3 regions of the Pseudomonas rhizozeae genome follow, and region 2 is predicted to be linked to each of the others. Evidence: predicted binding sites of a transcription regulator. Region 2 holds the regulator's gene; each other region holds the start of a gene.

Region 1 (5,544 bases), on a different contig from region 2:
AAGCCGTGACCGCCGATGTAGGTCTTGCTGCCCTGGCGGTCCACCAGGCGCTGCTCGGCCAGCTTCACTGATTGCAGCACCGGGGTCAGGCCCTGGGCATCTTTATACACGCCGACGCCAAGGTCGAATTTGCGCGGATTGGGATCCTGCGCGTAAGCCTCCATCAGCCCGAGAATCGGGTCTCCGGGTACTCGACCAATGGCGTCGAAGTGCATTATTTACGGCCCTCTGCGTCCTTGGCCACGTCGTCGGTGCGCGCGGCCATGATGAAATCGTTGCGGTGCAAACCTTTGATCGAATGGCTCCACCACGTCACAGTGACCGAGCCCCACTCCGTCAGCAGGCCAGGGTGATGGCCTTCAGCTTCGGCGATCGCGCCAACGGCGTTGGTGAACGCCAGGGCGTGCTTGAAATTCTTGAACAGGAAAACTTTTTCCAGCTGCATGACGCCGTCGCGCACTTCGATGTTCCAATCCGGAATCTGCTTGAGCAGGACCGGCAGTTCTTCGTCGCTGACCTGTGGAGCATCGGCGCGGCAGGCTTCGCAATGGGCTTGGTTCAAAGTGGACATGATCGGTTCCTGAAATCGAAGGTATGAAAACGCTCGTCAGTGCCTTCACGCTAAAGCAAAGCGTGGCCCGGCAACAGACGCAGTTTGTGTCGAAATGATCGGGTCACGCCGCCTTGGGCGGAAATTTCGGCGCGTGCAGACCCAACTGCATGCCTCGCTCGACCATGCCCATGATGTCTTCGTGGGCGAGGTCGAACAGGCGCTTGAGGTTCGGCAGGACGAAATACACCGGTTGCAGAATGTCGATGCGGTACGGCGTGCGCATGCACTCCAGCGGATCGAACGCGTGGTGTTCCGGTTCGCTGGACAGGCTGTAAACCGTTTCTTTCGGCGACGAGAGAATGCCGCCGCCGTAAATGCGCTGGCCCTGGGGTGTATCGACCAGGCCGAACTCGATGGTCATCCAGTACAACCGCGCCAGGTACACCCGTTGTTCCTTGGTGGCTTGTAGGCCGAGTTTGCCGTAGGTGTGGGTAAATTCGGCAAACCAAGGGTTGGTCAGCAGCGGGCAGTGGCCAAAAATCTCGTGGAAAATGTCCGGCTCTTGCAAATAATCCAGTTCTTCGCGGGTACGGATAAAGGTCGCCACCGGAAACTGCTTGTTGGCGAGCAATTCGAAAAAAGTCTGGAAGGGAATCAGTGCCGGCACGCGGGCAACTTGCCAGCCGGTGGTCGCACCGAGGACCTGGTTGATTTCAGCCAATTGCGGAATGCGGTCGTGGGGCAGGCCGAGTTTTTCGATACCGTCCAGATACTCCTGGCACGCACGCCCTTCAATCACTTTCAGTTGACGAGTGATCAGCGTGTTCCACACTGCGTGTTCTTCAGCGGGGTAGTCGATAAAACCTTGCGCGTCGGGCTCGCGGGCCACGTACTGCGTCTGCTTCATGCTGCTCTCCTGCGAGGGAATTCGTTGTTGTTTTAAGCGGCTATGCAGCAAGAGATAACCCGAAGCGGGGGGAAGTTGCAGTGGGAGGCGCCCCTGATGTGTGGGAAATTTCCCAGGCGATCGTAAAGTTTTCGTTACAAAGAAAGAGTGATCGCGCAAAGACTTGGCAAGCGAGGTGGGAATCTACCGTTAGCTGTCACATAATCTTGACAGTTATCTGTGCCTAGCCAAAGAAAATGGCGCAGAACTTTCTTTTGGGAGCGAGCCTGCTCGCGAATTCCGTCACCTCTCGGGTGAATTTGCCGACGCGTTCGCGAGCGGGCTCGCTCCCACCGTACTCTCGGCTGTCTCACACCTTAAACATCGTTATCCGGGCCTTTATATGCGTATCAAAGTCCATTGCCAGAACCGCATCGGCATCCTGCGCGACATTCTCAACCTGCTCGTCGAGTACAACATCAACGTAGCCCGTGGCGAAGTCGGCGGCGAGCACGGCAACGCGATCTATCTGCATTGCCCGAACCTGATCAACCTGCAATTCCAGGCGTTGCGCCCACAGTTCGAAGCCATCGCGGGGGTGTTCGGGGTCAAGCGGGTCGGGCTGATGCCCAGCGAGCGCCGGCACATGGAGTTGAATGCTTTGCTCGGCGCTTTGGAGTTCCCGGTGTTGTCGATCGACATGGGCGGCTCGATTGTCGCGGCCAACCGGGCGGCGGCGCAGTTGCTGGGGGTGCGGGTGGATGAAGTGCCGGGCATTCCGCTGTCGCGCTACGCCGAGGAGTTCGACCTGCCGGAACTGGTGCGCGCCAGCAAATCGCGGATCAATGGGTTGCGGGTCAAGGTCAAGGGCGATGTGTTTCTGGCGGACATCGCGCCGTTGCAATCGGAACATGACGACAGCGAAGCCATGGCCGGTGCGGTATTGACCCTGCACCGGGCGGACCGCGTCGGCGAGCGGATTTACAACGTGCGCAAACAGGAATTGCGCGGCTTCGACAGTATTTTCCAGAGCTCGAAAGTGATGGCCGCCGTGGTCCGTGAGGCACGGCGCATGGCACCGGTGGATGCTCCGCTATTGATAGAAGGCGAAACCGGCACCGGCAAGGAATTGCTCGCTCGCGCCTGTCACCTGGCCAGTCCGCGTGGGCAGTCGCCGCTGATGGCGCTCAATTGCGCCGGGTTGCCAGAGTCCATGGCCGAGACCGAGCTGTTCGGCTACGGCCCCGGTGCGTTCGAAGGGGCGCGTGCCGAAGGCAAGCTCGGGCTGCTGGAATTGACCGCGGGCGGCACCTTGTTTCTCGATGGCGTCGGAGAAATGAGCCCGCGCTTGCAAGTGAAATTGCTGCGCTTTTTGCAGGACGGTTGCTTCCGCCGTGTCGGCAGTGATGAGGAGGTGTACCTCGACGTGCGGGTGATCTGCGCAACTCAGGTGGATCTCTCCGAATTGTGCGCCCGTGGCGAGTTTCGCCAGGACCTGTATCACCGTTTGAATGTGCTGTCGTTGCACATCCCGCCGTTGCGCGAATGCCTCGACGGTTTGCCGCCACTGGTGGAGCACTTCCTCGACCAGGCCAGTCGGCAGATCGGTTGCCCGCTGCCGAAACTGGCACCGGCGGCGCTGGAACGTTTGCGTCACTACCGCTGGCCGGGCAACGTGCGGCAACTGGAAAACGTGTTGTTCCAGGCGGTCTCGTTGTGCGAGGGCGGCACGGTGAAAGCCGAGCACATTCGCCTGCCGGATTACGGCGTGCGTCAGCCGCTTGGCGAGTTTTCCCTTGAGGGCGGGCTGGACGCAATCGTTGGGCGCTTCGAGAAAGCGGTGCTGGAGCAGCTCTATGCCGAACACCCCAGCAGCCGCCAACTGGGCAAGCGGTTGGGGGTTTCGCATACCACCATTGCCAATAAATTGCGCGAATATGAGGTGGGCAAGACCGATGCCTGAGTCCGCCCTGCGCTAGGGTTGGACGACCGCTTCTATGGTGAGGGGGCTTGCCCCCTCGCCACAGAAGTAGGTGTCGCTCGGCCGTTTCTTTCACCACCGTTTTTTATATCGGCCAGGCTCTGGCCGGCCCTTGCCACAAACCGGCATAACACCGCCGGTTTTTCGTCTCTGGGACAAATCCCTTTTTCCGCAAAATCCCCTCAAGTCCTTTGTTTGCCGGGCCCGGCGGCGCCAAATTAAAGTTGGTCTGCTATTTGCTTATGGCTCAGCAGTACAGCAGTGGGCGGCAAACGTCCGGCATGCAGAGGAAAGACTGTGGACAAGTACCTTTATGTGGCAATGACCGGGGCCAGCCAGAATGCGCTGGCGCAGAAGGCGCATGCCAACAACCTGGCCAACATTTCCACCAACGGTTTTCAGAAGGACCTGGAACAGGCCCGTTCGATGCCGGTGTTCGGTGACAGCTTTCCGGCGCGGGCGTTTGCCATGACCGAGCGTCCGGCCACGGACTTCAGCCCCGGCTCGCTGGTGGAAACCGGCCGCGACCTCGATGTCGCCGTCACCGGCAATGGCTGGATCGCCGTGCAGAACCCCAATGGCGGTGAAAGCTACGTGCGCACCGGCAGCCTCAACATCGACGCCCTCGGCGTATTGCGCGCCGGCAACGGCATGCCGGTGATGGGCAATGGCGGTCCGATCGCCGTGCCGCCCGAGCAGCAAATCGAAGTCGGCGAAGACGGCACCATCAGCATCCGCGCCATGGGCGAAGGCCCGCGGGTGATGGCCGAAGTCGACCGGATCAAACTGGTCAACCCGGACTTCAAGAACATGACCAAAGGCCTGGACGGTTCGATCCAGACCAAGGACGGCCGCCCTGCGCAGGCCGATGCCGACGTCAAGCTGATCTCCGGTTTCCTGGAGTCGAGCAACGTCAACGCCGTGGAAGAAATGACCTCGGTGCTGGCCCTGGCCAAGCAGTTCGAGCTGCACATCAAGATGATGAACACCGCCAAAGACGATGACCAGGCCATGGCTCGGGTCTTGCAGATCAGCTAATTACCAGAACGTCGCGCCGTAAAACAGGCGCACGAGGAGAATCGAATGCTTCCGGCTCTATGGGTTGCCAAAACCGGTCTGTCCGCCCAGGACACCAACCTCACCACCATTTCCAACAACCTGGCCAACGTGTCGACCACGGGTTTCAAACGTGACCGCGCCGAATTCCAGGACTTGCTCTACCAGATCAAACGCCAGCCGGGCGCTCAGTCGACTCAGGACAGCGAACTGCCTTCGGGCCTGCAAGTGGGTACTGGTGTGCGCATCGTTGGCACCCAGAAAAACTTCAGCGCCGGCAGCCTGCAGACCACCGAGCAGCCGCTCGACCTGGCCGTCGACGGCCGCGGGTTCTTCCAGATCCTGCAACCGGACGGCACTACGTCTTACACCCGTGACGGTACGTTCCACCTCGACTCCAATGGCCAGATCGTCAACGCCAGCGGCTTCGCCCTGGAACCGGCGATCGTGATTCCGCCTGATGCCCAGACGTTCACCGTCGGCCGCGACGGCACCGTGTCGATCACCGTGCCTGGCAACCCGGCCGCGCAAGTGATCGGCAACCTGCAAACCGCCGACTTCATCAACCCGGCCGGCCTGCAAGCAGTGGGTAACAACCTGTTCCTGGAAACCGCCGCCAGCGGCGCGCCACAGATCGGCACGCCTGGCCTGAACGGTTTCGGCAGCACGCTGCAGAACACCTTGGAAACATCCAACGTCAGCACCGTTGAGGAGATGGTCAACATGATCACTACCCAACGCGCCTACGAGATGAACTCCAAGGTGATTTCCACCGCCGACCAGATGCTCTCGTTCGTAACGCAGAATCTGTAATCAGTCTATGAGGCGGCCATAAGGTCGCCTGCAACACCGTGAGGTAGGGTCATGAAACGCTTTGTATCTGTTCTCGCACTGAGTGGGATCGCCGTGCTGACGGGCTGTGTCGCCCCGGCGCCGAAGCCCAATGACCCGTATTACGCCCCGGTGTTGCCGCGCACGCCGCTGCCGGCTGCGGCCAACAATGGCTCGATCTATCAGGCCGGGTTCGAGCAGAACCTGTACAGCGATCGCAAGGCGTTCCGGGTCGGT
Region 2 (5,544 bases):
GTAGTTATTGATCAGCGCCACCAGTGCATCCAGCGCTGCCTGCTCTTGCTCGCCTTCGGTGCTCAGATAGATCTTGGTGCCTTTACCGGCCGCCAACATCATCATCGCCATGATGCTTTTGCCGTCCACCGTGGTTTCGGGTGTCCGACCCACCCGGATGGAGCAATCCTTGAACTGACCGGCCACGCCGACGAATTTGGCTGATGCTCGGGCATGCAAACCCAGCTTGTTAATGATCTCAATTTCCAGAGCGGGCATCGCGGTGTGGATCCTTTAGCTAAGGTCGCGGTGGCGGACCTGGACATTCTTAAGGGATTGTTGCAGGGCCTGGCCCAAACGTTCGGTCAGGTAGACGGAGCGGTGATGCCCGCCGGTGCAGCCAATGGCCACGGTGACATACGCGCGGTTACTGGCGGCAAAGCGTGGCAACCATTTATTCAAATACGAATAGATATCCTGGAACATTTCCTCGACATCCGGCTGCGCCGCCAGGTACTCGGCCACCGGGGCGTCGAGGCCGGACTGGTCACGCAGTTCCGGTTTCCAGTAGGGATTGGGCAGGCAGCGCACGTCGAACACCAGGTCGGCATCCACCGGCATGCCACGCTTGAAGCCGAATGACTCTACCAGGAACGCGGTGCCCGGCTCTGGCTGGTTCAGCAGGCGCAGCTTGATCGCATCGCGCAGTTGATAGAGGTTCAACTGCGTGGTGTTGATTTTCAGGTCGGCGAGATCGGCAATCGGCCCCAGCAGGGCGGTTTCGTCATGGATCGCCTCGGCCAGCGACCGGCTCATGTTACTCAGCGGGTGGCGACGACGGGTCTCCGAAAAGCGCTTGAGCAGCGTTTCCTCGTCGGCGTCCAGGTACAGCACGTCACATTTGATATGTCGGCTGCGGACTTCTTCGAGCAGGGAAGGGAAGCGCGAAAGGTGGCTGGGCAGATTACGTGCATCGATCGACACGGCCACCAGCGGTTGCGCCAGTTCGGTGTGGATCAAGGCGCGCTCCGCCAATTCCGGCAGCAAGCCGGCGGGTAGGTTGTCGATGCAGTAGTAGCCGTTGTCCTCAAGGACATCGAGCGCCGTACTTTTACCCGAGCCTGAGCGGCCGCTGACGATGATCAAGCGCATGGTTACTGACCGTTTTGCTCGTCCAGGACAACCTGATACAAGGCTTGATTATTCGGGGCGCTGCGCAGTTTTTCACGTACTTCCTTGCGATCGAGCATGCTGGCGATCTGGCGCAACAGCTCCAGGTGCGCATCGGTAGCCGCTTCCGGGACCAGCAGTACAAACAGCAGGTCGACCGGTGCGCCGTCGATGGCGTCGAAATCGATTGGCGCGTCGAGGTGCATCAAGGCACTGACGGGCATGGTGCAGCCTTTGAGGCGGCAGTGGGGAATGGCGATGCCGTTGCCAAAACCGGTGGAACCCAGTTTTTCACGGGCGACCAGGCTCTCGAAGACGTCCTGCATGGCCAGATCAGGCACCTCGCGGTGGATCAGGTTCGCAATTTGTTCGAGGGCTTTCTTTTTGCTGCCGCCCGGCACGTTCACAAGGGAACGGCCGGGGGTCAGGATGCTTTCAAGTCGGATCATGGGTGGGGAGTGTTAACGACCGGTCGCGCCCTGGAGGAGGCTCTGGGTCTTTTCCTTATGCTTTTTGAGTTGTTTGTCCAGCTTGTCGGTGAGTGCGTCGATCGCTGCATACATGTCGGTATGCTCAGCGTTGGCGACCACTTCGTTGCCGGGAATATGCAAGGTGGCTTCGATTTTCTGCTTCAACTTCTCGACTGTCATCGTGACCTGCACGTTGGTGATCTTGTCGAAATGCCTTTCTAATCGTTCGAGTTTCTCGCCGATGTAGGTGCGCAGGGGTTCGGTCACTTCCAGTTGGTGTCCACTGATGTTGACTTGCATACAGCTTCTCCTTCGTTGCCAGTGCATAAAGCGGTAGACCTGATGGTCTACCACTGGAACGCTGTGGCGTGGCTTACATCAACCGCTTGCGTTCGCTCGAAGGCGCGATCCCGAGGGACTCGCGGTACTTGGCGACGGTGCGGCGAGCCACCTGAATGCCTTGTGCCTCCAGTAAACCAGCGATCTTGCTGTCACTCAACGGCTTTTTCTGATTTTCCGCGGCAACCAGTTTTTTGATGATCGCGCGGATCGCCGTGGACGAGCATTCGCCGCCTTCGGAGGTGCTGACGTGGCTGGAGAAAAAGTATTTCAGCTCATATATGCCCCGTGGGGTATGCATGAATTTTTGCGTGGTCACCCGTGAAATGGTCGATTCGTGCATGCCCACCGCTTCGGCGATGTCGTGCAGGACCAACGGCTTCATCGCTTCGTCGCCGTATTCCAGGAAGCCGCGCTGATGCTCGACGATCTGCGTAGCCACTTTCATCAGGGTTTCGTTGCGGCTTTGCAGGCTCTTGATGAACCAGCGCGCTTCCTGCAACTGGTTGCGCATGAAGGTGTTGTCGGCGCTGGTGTCGGCGCGACGGACGAAACCGGCGTACTGGGCATTGACCCGCAAGCGCGGCACCGACTCTTGGTTCAGCTCCACGAGCCAGCGTTCATTGTCCTTGCGCACGATCACGTCAGGTACAACGTATTCGGCTTCGGTGGATTCGATCTGTGAGCCCGGGCGCGGATTGAGGCTTTGCACCAGTTCGATGACTTGGCGCAGCTCGTCTTCCTTGAGTTTCATGCGACGCATCAACTGGCTGTAATCGCGGCTGCCGAGCAGGTCAATGTAATCGCCGACCAGGCGCTTGGCCTCGGCCAGCCAAGGCGTTTTCGCCGGCAGTTGACGCAATTGCAGTAGCAGGCACTCGCCCAGGTTGCGAGCGCCGATGCCGGCCGGTTCGAATTGCTGGATGCGGTGCAGGACGGCTTCGATCTCATCCAGCTCGATGTCCAGTTCCGGGTCGAAGGCTTCGAGGATTTCCTCAAGGGTTTCGTCCAGGTAGCCCTGATTGTTGATGCAGTCGATCAGAGTGACGGCGATCAGGCGATCAGTGTCGGACATCGGCGCCAGGTTCAGTTGCCACAGCAGGTGGCTCTGCAAGCTTTCGCCGGCGGAGGTGCGGGTAGTGAAATCCCACTCGTCGTCATCGTTGCTGGGCAGGCTGCTGGCGCTGGTCTGATAAACGTCTTCCCAGGCGGTATCGACCGGCAACTCATTGGGGATGCGCTCGTTCCAGTCGCCTTCCTCGAGGTTGTCCACCGTCGGGGCGCTTTCCTGGTAGGAGGGTTCCTGGATATCGGTGTTCGGCTTCTGCTCGACATTGTCGGCCAGCGGGTCAGCGTTATCGAAGTCGTCGCCTTCTTCCTGGCGTTCGAGCATCGGATTGGACTCCAATGCCTCCTGGATTTCCTGTTGCAGGTCCAGGGTCGACAATTGGAGCAGGCGGATGGCCTGTTGCAGCTGAGGTGTCATCGTCAGCTGCTGGCCCATTCTCAAGACTAGCGATGGTTTCATGGCAGGGGCTTAACACCTTATTCGCCGGCGCACATGCGCCATCCACTACAGGGCGCCGGAGCGCCAAACATAAGCAAATTATATGCCTGAAACCTCGGTGTTTGCCTAGAGCGCCGTAACAATAAAAAACACACCAAGTGTATTAACTGTCCCGGGCGCTCTGACGACTCGCCAGGCCTCGCAATGCTTACAGGCGGAACTCGTGGCCCAGATACACTTCCTTGACCAGCTCGTTGGCCAGGATAGTGGCGGAATCGCCTTCGGCGATCAGTTGGCCATCGTTGACGATGTAGGCGGTCTCGCAGATATCCAGGGTTTCACGGACGTTGTGGTCGGTGATCAGCACGCCAATGCCCTTGGCCTTGAGGTGATGGATGATCTGTTTGATGTCGCCCACCGAGATCGGGTCCACGCCGGCGAAGGGTTCGTCGAGCAGGATGAATTTCGGTGCGGTGGCGAGGGCGCGGGCGATTTCTACGCGGCGACGTTCACCGCCGGACAGGCTCATGCCCAGGTTGTCGCGAATGTGGCTGATGTGGAATTCCTGCAGCAGGCTTTCCAGTTCCTTGCGACGGCCGGCCTTGTCGAGTTCCTTGCGGGTCTCGAGGATGGCCATGATGTTGTCGGCCACCGACAGTTTGCGGAAGATCGAGGCTTCCTGCGGCAGATAGCCGATCCCGGCCTTGGCTCGGCCGTGCATCGGCTGGTGGCTGACGTCGAGGTCATCGATCAGCACACGACCCTGATCCGCCTGCACCAGGCCGACGATCATGTAGAAGCAGGTGGTCTTGCCGGCGCCGTTGGGGCCGAGCAAACCGACGATCTGACCGCTGTCGATGGACAGGCTGACGTCGCGCACGACCTGGCGGCTCTTGTAGCTCTTGGCCAGATGCTGAGCTTTCAGGGTTGCCATTAAGGGGCCTTCTGCTCGTCAGTTTTCTTTTTCGGCTGGATCACCATGTCGATGCGCGGGCGCGACTCGGTCACCTTGCTGCCGGTGGCACGGCCGGCGCTGGCGCGCTTGGTCTTGGTGTCGTAGACGATTTTTTCGCCCTGTGTAACGTTGCCGTCCTTGTCGATGACCTTGGCGCGGTCGATCAGTACGACGCGATCTTGCGCGGCGTGGTACTGGATGGTAACGCCGTAGCCCTGAACAGGCTTGGTGTCACCCGCGGTCTGCAACTGCTCGAAGTAGGCCAGATTGCCCACCGAGGTCACTACGTCGATGTCGCCCGTTTGGGTGCGAGTGATGGTCACGGTGTTGCCGGTGACCTTCATCGAACCCTGGGTAATGATCACGTCACCGGTGTAGGTGGCGATGCCTTGCTTGTCGTCCAGTTGGGCGTCGTCGGCCTGGATGCGGATCGGCTGTTGCTGATCGTTCGGCAGAGCCCAGGCGCTCACGCTTCCCAGTGCTGCGCTCAGACCGAGCAAAATAGGGAGGGTTTTAACGAGCCTCATACTGTCCTCTTACGTTCGATAGCAGGTGTATCCTGCTTTCTTTCAAATACGCTTTCATTCCCTTGCCAGTCGACACGCCACCAGCGCCGTCGATTCTAACGGCTTGTTCGGTTTGCGCATATTGCTGCTTGGGGAACACGGTCATACGACTGCTGGTAATGATGGTCTGGCGGTTTTTCGCGTCGGTGCGCGCGATGCGTACCGAGTCGATCAGCTCCACTTCGGTGCCGTCCGGATTGACCTCGCCGCGCAAGCTCTGCACGTGCCAGGGAAACTCGGTACCACGAAACATGTTCAAGTCCGGGTTGGTCAGCAGGGTCACTTCGGTGGCCTTCAGGTGCTCGACCTTGTCGGAAGTCATCTCATACTGCAACTTGCCGTCCGGCAAGTACTGCTTGCTGTGGGCGTTGATCGCGTAATAGTCGATCGCCGTTTCGTCGACCTTGGCCACCGGCTGGTCGAGAAAGCGTTCCGGGCTGATGTTCCAGTAACCGACCGCGGCAAACAGCGCCGCGATAATACCGAACACCAGGATGTTTCGAATCTTTTTACTCAGCATAAGCACTCACAGGTACGCGGCATTGGCCGTTTCAAGTC
Region 3 (5,544 bases), on a different contig from region 2:
TCAGCCCGAGCAGTAACGCACTAAGGACAAACGCCTGGGGCCAGGTGATCAGGAATTCACTCAAGGGCATATCAGACTGCTGCACCCAGTTGAAAGATCGGCAGGTACATGGCCACCACCAGGCCACCGACCACCACGCCGAGGATCACCATGATGAAGGGCTCCATCAGGCTGGTGAGGTTGTCGACCATGTTATCCACTTCGTCCTCGTAGAAACTCGCGACCTTGTCGAGCATGTCGTCGAGGGCACCGGACTCCTCGCCGATCGCGGTCATCTGGATCGCCATGTTAGGGAATACCCCCGCGGTGCGCATGGCGAAATTCAGCTGCATGCCGGTGGATACGTCCTGCTTGACTCGAAGCACTGCACGCTTGAACACCACGTTACCGGTGGCGCCGGCCACCGAGTCCAGCGCCTCGACCAAGGGCACGCCAGCGGCAAACGTGGTGGACAAGGTCCGCGCATATCGGGCGACCGCCGACTTGTACATCAGCGTACCCACCAGCGGCAGTTTCAGCAGCCAGGTGTCCATGCGGTCGCGAAAGCCTTGCGAGGTCTTGAGCGCATGTCGCAGCCCGAAAACTCCCGCGATCATGCCGCCGAGGATGGCCCACCACCATTGCTGCATAAACTCCGACAGGGCGATCACCATCACCGTGAACGCCGGCAGCTCGGCGCCGAAGCCGGCAAACACCGATTTGAACTGCGGCACCACTTTTACCAGCAGAATCCCGGTCACGATTGCCGCGACGAAGATCACCGCCGTGGGATAGGTCATGGCTTTCTTGATCTTGGCCTTGAGGCTTTCGCTTTTTTCTTTGTAGGTGGCGACCCGTTCCAGCAAGGTGTCCAGCGCGCCGGCATGCTCGCCGGCGTCTACCAGATTGCAGTAGAGCTCATCGAAATATTGCGGCTTCTTGCGCAGCGACGTGGCGAAGCTGTTACCGGCGGCGACTTCCTGTTTGACCTCGTCCACCAGTTTGCGCATGGCCGGGTTTTCGAAGCCCTCGCCGATGATGTCGAACGACTGCAACAGCGGCACGCCGGCCTTCATCATGGTCGCCATCTGCCGGGTGAACAGGGCGATGTCCCGGGGTTTGATGCGCTTGCCGAAGTCGAGGATCGATACTGACTTCTTGCGCACCTTGCCGGGGTTGATCCCCTGTTTACGCAGTTGGGCCTTGATCAGCGCCGGGTTGAGACCGCTCAGTTCGCCGGTCATTTTCGTGCCTTTGCGGTCGGTGCCTTCCCAGGCGTAGACGTTGAGTTTTGCCGCTTTCACCGCCATGTTCAGTCCTTGGTCACCCGGTTGATTTCTTCAAGACTGGTGATGCCCTGCATCGCCTTGTGCAGTCCGGAAGTGCGCAGGTCGTTGAAGCCGTCCTTGCGCATCTGCACGTCGATTTCCAGCGAGTTGCCTTCGGCCATGATCAGCCGTTGCAGTTCCGGCGTGTTCTTCACCACCTCGTAGATCCCGACACGGCCCTTGTAGCCGCCGTTGCAGTGTTCGCAGCCGACCGGCTCGTAAATGGTGAAGCTGCCGATGCGCTCTTCGGGGAAACCTTCCTTGATCAGCGTCTCCCGCGGGATTTCGATGGCTTTCTTGCAGTGGCTGCACAGTTTGCGCGCCAGGCGCTGGGCGATGATCAGATGCACCGCCGTAGCGATGTTAAAACCGGGAATGCCCATGTTGTGCAGGCGGGTCAGGGTTTCGGCGGCGCTATTGGTGTGCAGGGTCGAAAGCACCATGTGCCCGGTTTGCGCGGCTTTAATGGCGATTTCTGCGGTTTCCAGGTCACGGATCTCACCGACCATGATCACATCCGGGTCCTGACGCAGGAACGAGCGCAGCGCTTGGGCGAAGTCCAGGCCTTGCCGTGGATTGACGTTGACCTGGTTGATGCCTTCGATGTTGATCTCCACCGGGTCTTCGGCGGTGGAGATGTTGATGTCGACGGTGTTGAGGATGTTCAGGCCGGTGTACAGCGACACGGTCTTGCCCGAGCCGGTGGGTCCGGTCACCAGGATCAGGCCTTGTGGCTGCTTGAGGGCGGCCATGTACAGGTCTTTCTGGTCGGGCTCGTAGCCGAGGGCGTCGATGCCCATTTGTGCGCTGGTCGGATCCTGGATCCGGATCACCACTTTTTCGCCCCACAGGGTCGGCAGGGTGTTGACCCGAAAATCGATCGACTTGCTTTTCGACAAGCGCATCTTGATCCGCCCGTCCTGGGGTTTGCGCCGCTCGGAAATGTCCAGGCTGGCCATGACCTTGAGCCGCGCGGCGATGCGGTTGGCTAACTGGCTGGGTGGGCGCGCTACCTCACGCAGGATGCCGTCGGTACGCACTCGCACTCGGTAGGTTTTTTCGTAGGGCTCGAAATGCAGGTCGGACGAGCCGCCCTTGATCGCGTCCAGCAGCATCTTGTTGACGAAGCGCACCACCGGCGCGTCGTCGGCGTCCTGGCCGGCAATCGAGTCCTGGCGCTTATCGTCGACGGCTTCGATGTCGAGGCCATCGAGGTCGACGTCGGCCATGTCTTCGAGGCCGGTGGCGTCGCTGTCGAAAAACTTGTCGATGGCCAGGCTGAGTTTGTCGTCCTCCACCAGGATCGCTTCGGTGCTGAGGCCTGTGCTGAACTGAATGTCGTTGATGGCCTGGTGGTTGGTCGGGTCGGAGATGCCGACGAACAGCTTGTTGCCGCGCCGCCATAAGGGCAGGGCGTGATGCTGGCGCACCAGTTTTTCACTGACCAGGCCTTTGGGCTGGGTCTCTTTGTCGAGGCAGTTGAGATCAAGCAGGGCCACGCCGAAATGCTCTGAGGCGATTTCGGCGATTTGCCGACTCTTGACCATCTTGTTCTGCACCAGATAGCTGACCAGCGAGATACGTCCACGCAGGGCTTGTTGATAGGCCTGTTGTGCGCTTTTGTCGGTCAGCAGCTCGGCCTGGACCAATTGCTTGGCCAGACCGCTTAAGACGATATCGTTCATGGGGTTACCGCAAGCAGACAGTTCATGACTTATAGCCTAGTCAAGCCAGCGAGCCAAACGTCCCACACCAAGGTGACAAAAAGCGTCAGATAGTGCGGTTAATGGGGTAGGACTTCATCACCTCTGTCAGAAAAAGCTCCCGCAGGCGGGGCGCAACGCCGTTGGCATGTGCTGTGCTTGGGTCTGCTCAGGTCATGAGAATTCGCCTCATGCATGGAGCTGCCTATGAATAGTCAAAAAGGTTTCACCCTTATCGAACTGCTGATCGTTGTGGCGATCATTGGGATCTTGGCGACGTTTGCCATTCCGGCATACTCGAAGTACCAGGCGCGAGCTAAGGTCACGGCGGGACTGGCGGAGATTTCGGCGCTGAAGGTTAACTATGAGGACCAGGTCAACTCAGGTACGGGTTCTCCCACAGTTGACAAGATCACTTCGAACGCCACCACAACGCATTGCACGATTACTGTCGGAGCAAGTCCCGCCAACAGCATTATCTGCACGCTTAAAGACGCTCCGGCTCCAGTAACCAACGCAACTGTGACGCTCACTCGCGACGTCACATCTGGGTGGTCATGCAAAACTAGTGCTACCTCCGAATATGCGCCGAAAGGCTGCACTGCCGCCGCTGCTGCAGGATAAAAAAACTAAAATCAAACGCCCCGCCAATACTGCGGGGCTTTTTTTTGCCTGCGGAAAGGTCATCTGTAGCAGTTTGGAAAACTGCAAAAAATTCAGCACCTTAGGAACTTTTCAAAAAACCGCAACTTGCATGTAGAAATCTTCGAGGTCATGCAATTTGCATGATTCCGGAAAATTTTAGATTTATTAAGTTGTTGATTTATATAGAAAAAACAACTGTCTCAAAGTTGGCACAGCGTTCGCAATATCTACGATAACCCTGCTGAATCTGACACCAGCAGACTTTATAGAAAAACAGGAGTTACTCGTATGAAGAAGTTCGCTATCGCTGCCGCAACTGCAACCGCGCTGACCCTGACCATGGCCAACGCTGCATTCGCTCAAACCACCCAGGCTACTCAGTCGCCAATGGTGCTGGCAGCCGGTGAAGTTACCCAGGCTAAAGAAGCTACCTCCGATACCTGGATCACCACCAAGGTCAAAAGCGACCTGCTCACCGAGAAAGGCATTCCAGGTTCCGACATTAAAGTCGAAACCAACAAAGGTGTTGTATCGCTGTCGTCGACTGTCGCTGTAACTGATGCGCAGAAAACCACCGCAGTAGCCATCACCAAAAAAATCAAAGGCGTCAAAGCTGTATCGGCTGACGGCCTGAAAGCCGAGTAAGGCTTAAGCTTCTCGCTTGAACAAGGAGAAGATGCGACAGCCGAGCCGAGTAATACGACTGTCGCTCTAAGGAGTTCATGCGAACGGCCATACGGACATGGCCATTACAGGCCCCGGCACTTGTGTCGGGGCCTGTTCTATTGTGGCTGCAGAAAAGTTGAAGTCGACGAGATCCCTGTGGGAGCGGGCTTGCCCGCGATGACGTCGGCACTTTCAGCATCGCATGCATCTGACCCACTGCATTCGCGAGCAGGTTCGCTCCCACAAGGGATTAGGGTAGCGGCGGGGATCAGTTCCCGCGCTTGCTGGTGATCTGCACCAGCCTATTACCCTCGAAGCGCAAGTACTGGTACATCCCGCCGTTCGGCCCGTAGGTCCATTCCTCGACCTGAAACTCTTCCCGACGATTGGCGCTGCGCTTGTAGCCCAGCCCATCCCGCGCCACGGGTTGGCCGCACTTCTGCAGCACTTCGCTGGATCGGTCGCCGACGCTGATCAACTGGCTGCCACAGCGCAGGGTATCCGCCGCCGCAACCGGGCCCGCGCTCAGTATGAGCGCCGCAGCACACCACCAAAGGGCTCGCATCACTCTGCATCCAGGTGCATAGGGGTGATCACTCGGCCATCGCTTTCGGCCTGGCCCAGGTGGGCGTCGATGAAGTACACGCGGTCATCCTCAAGCTGGGCTTTGTCCACCAGGTAATCCTTGATGCTGCTGGCGCGATCCTGGCCCAGTTGCCGCAGCAGCACATCGCTGGCGCCCCAGAACTTGATCAGCCCCTCGCGCAATTTCGCCGTGCGTTCTTCCTTGCCCAAATCCTGCCATTCCACCGGCGGCTGGACTTTCAAGCGAGTGCGGTAGATGCCTTCCAACAGCGGTGCTTTCTCGCTTTCCGGCACTTCCAGCAGCGATGCCTGCGCCGGCACCTTGTCGCCACGGCGCTGCAGGATCTTGTAGTAGTTGTATTGGTATTCACGTTCCAGGCGTTGCTCGGCGATCAACGGGCCGTCGCTGCTGGCAGCGGCAGTGCCTTCGATTTCCAGGCGCAGCGCCGGACGTTCCTTGAGTGCTTGTGCGAGTTTAACCAGGGCCGCTTCGGCGTCTTTGCTCAGATCGCTGGAACCAGGGGCGAAGGACACGCTGCCCAGATCCTGTGAGCCGCCGCCACTGACCAGCCCGCCGATCAGTTTGAACGGCGCGGCGGCGGCTTTGACGATCAGGTTGCGCAGGGTTTGCCAAACGA

The links. Region 2 encodes sigma-54, which starts transcription at its own class of promoters, with help from an activator protein. Its sites were predicted from a motif close to ANTGGCATNNANNTTGCTNT; they were not measured.
Region 1: RG836_RS10945 (flagellar basal body rod protein FlgF) is a predicted target of sigma-54. The motif match lies at 3,644-3,663, and genes of this name have one in related genera.
Region 3: RG836_RS16840 (pilin) is a predicted target of sigma-54. The motif match lies at 3,153-3,172, and genes of this name have one in related genera.

The regions. Positions count from the first base shown of each region.
Region 1 covers NZ_JAVLSB010000035.1:10,543-16,086, reverse strand. The annotation lists gene RG836_RS10965 (amino acid aminotransferase) at 1-215, opposite strand, end outside; gene RG836_RS10960 (4a-hydroxytetrahydrobiopterin dehydratase) at 215-571, opposite strand; gene phhA (phenylalanine 4-monooxygenase) at 675-1,460, opposite strand; gene RG836_RS10950 (sigma-54-dependent transcriptional regulator) at 1,843-3,402, shown strand; gene RG836_RS10945 (flagellar basal body rod protein FlgF) at 3,718-4,458, shown strand; gene flgG (flagellar basal-body rod protein FlgG) at 4,504-5,289, shown strand; gene flgH (flagellar basal body L-ring protein FlgH) at 5,341-5,544, shown strand, end outside.
Region 2 covers NZ_JAVLSB010000007.1:77,371-82,914, reverse strand. The annotation lists gene RG836_RS01545 (HPr family phosphocarrier protein) at 1-258, opposite strand, end outside; gene rapZ (RNase adapter RapZ) at 274-1,131, opposite strand; gene ptsN (PTS IIA-like nitrogen regulatory protein PtsN) at 1,134-1,598, opposite strand; gene hpf (ribosome hibernation-promoting factor, HPF/YfiA family) at 1,611-1,919, opposite strand; gene RG836_RS01525 (RNA polymerase factor sigma-54) at 1,993-3,486, opposite strand; gene lptB (LPS export ABC transporter ATP-binding protein) at 3,674-4,399, opposite strand; gene lptA (lipopolysaccharide transport periplasmic protein LptA) at 4,399-4,947, opposite strand; gene lptC (LPS export ABC transporter periplasmic protein LptC) at 4,934-5,506, opposite strand; gene RG836_RS01505 (KdsC family phosphatase) at 5,513-5,544, opposite strand, start outside.
Region 3 covers NZ_JAVLSB010000047.1:267,388-272,931, forward strand. The annotation lists gene RG836_RS16825 (prepilin peptidase) at 1-70, opposite strand, end outside; gene RG836_RS16830 (type II secretion system F family protein) at 72-1,289, opposite strand; gene pilB (type IV-A pilus assembly ATPase PilB) at 1,292-2,992, opposite strand; gene RG836_RS16840 (pilin) at 3,218-3,634, shown strand; gene RG836_RS16845 (BON domain-containing protein) at 3,944-4,300, shown strand; gene RG836_RS16850 (DUF2845 domain-containing protein) at 4,590-4,886, opposite strand; gene RG836_RS16855 (DUF748 domain-containing protein) at 4,886-5,544, opposite strand, start outside.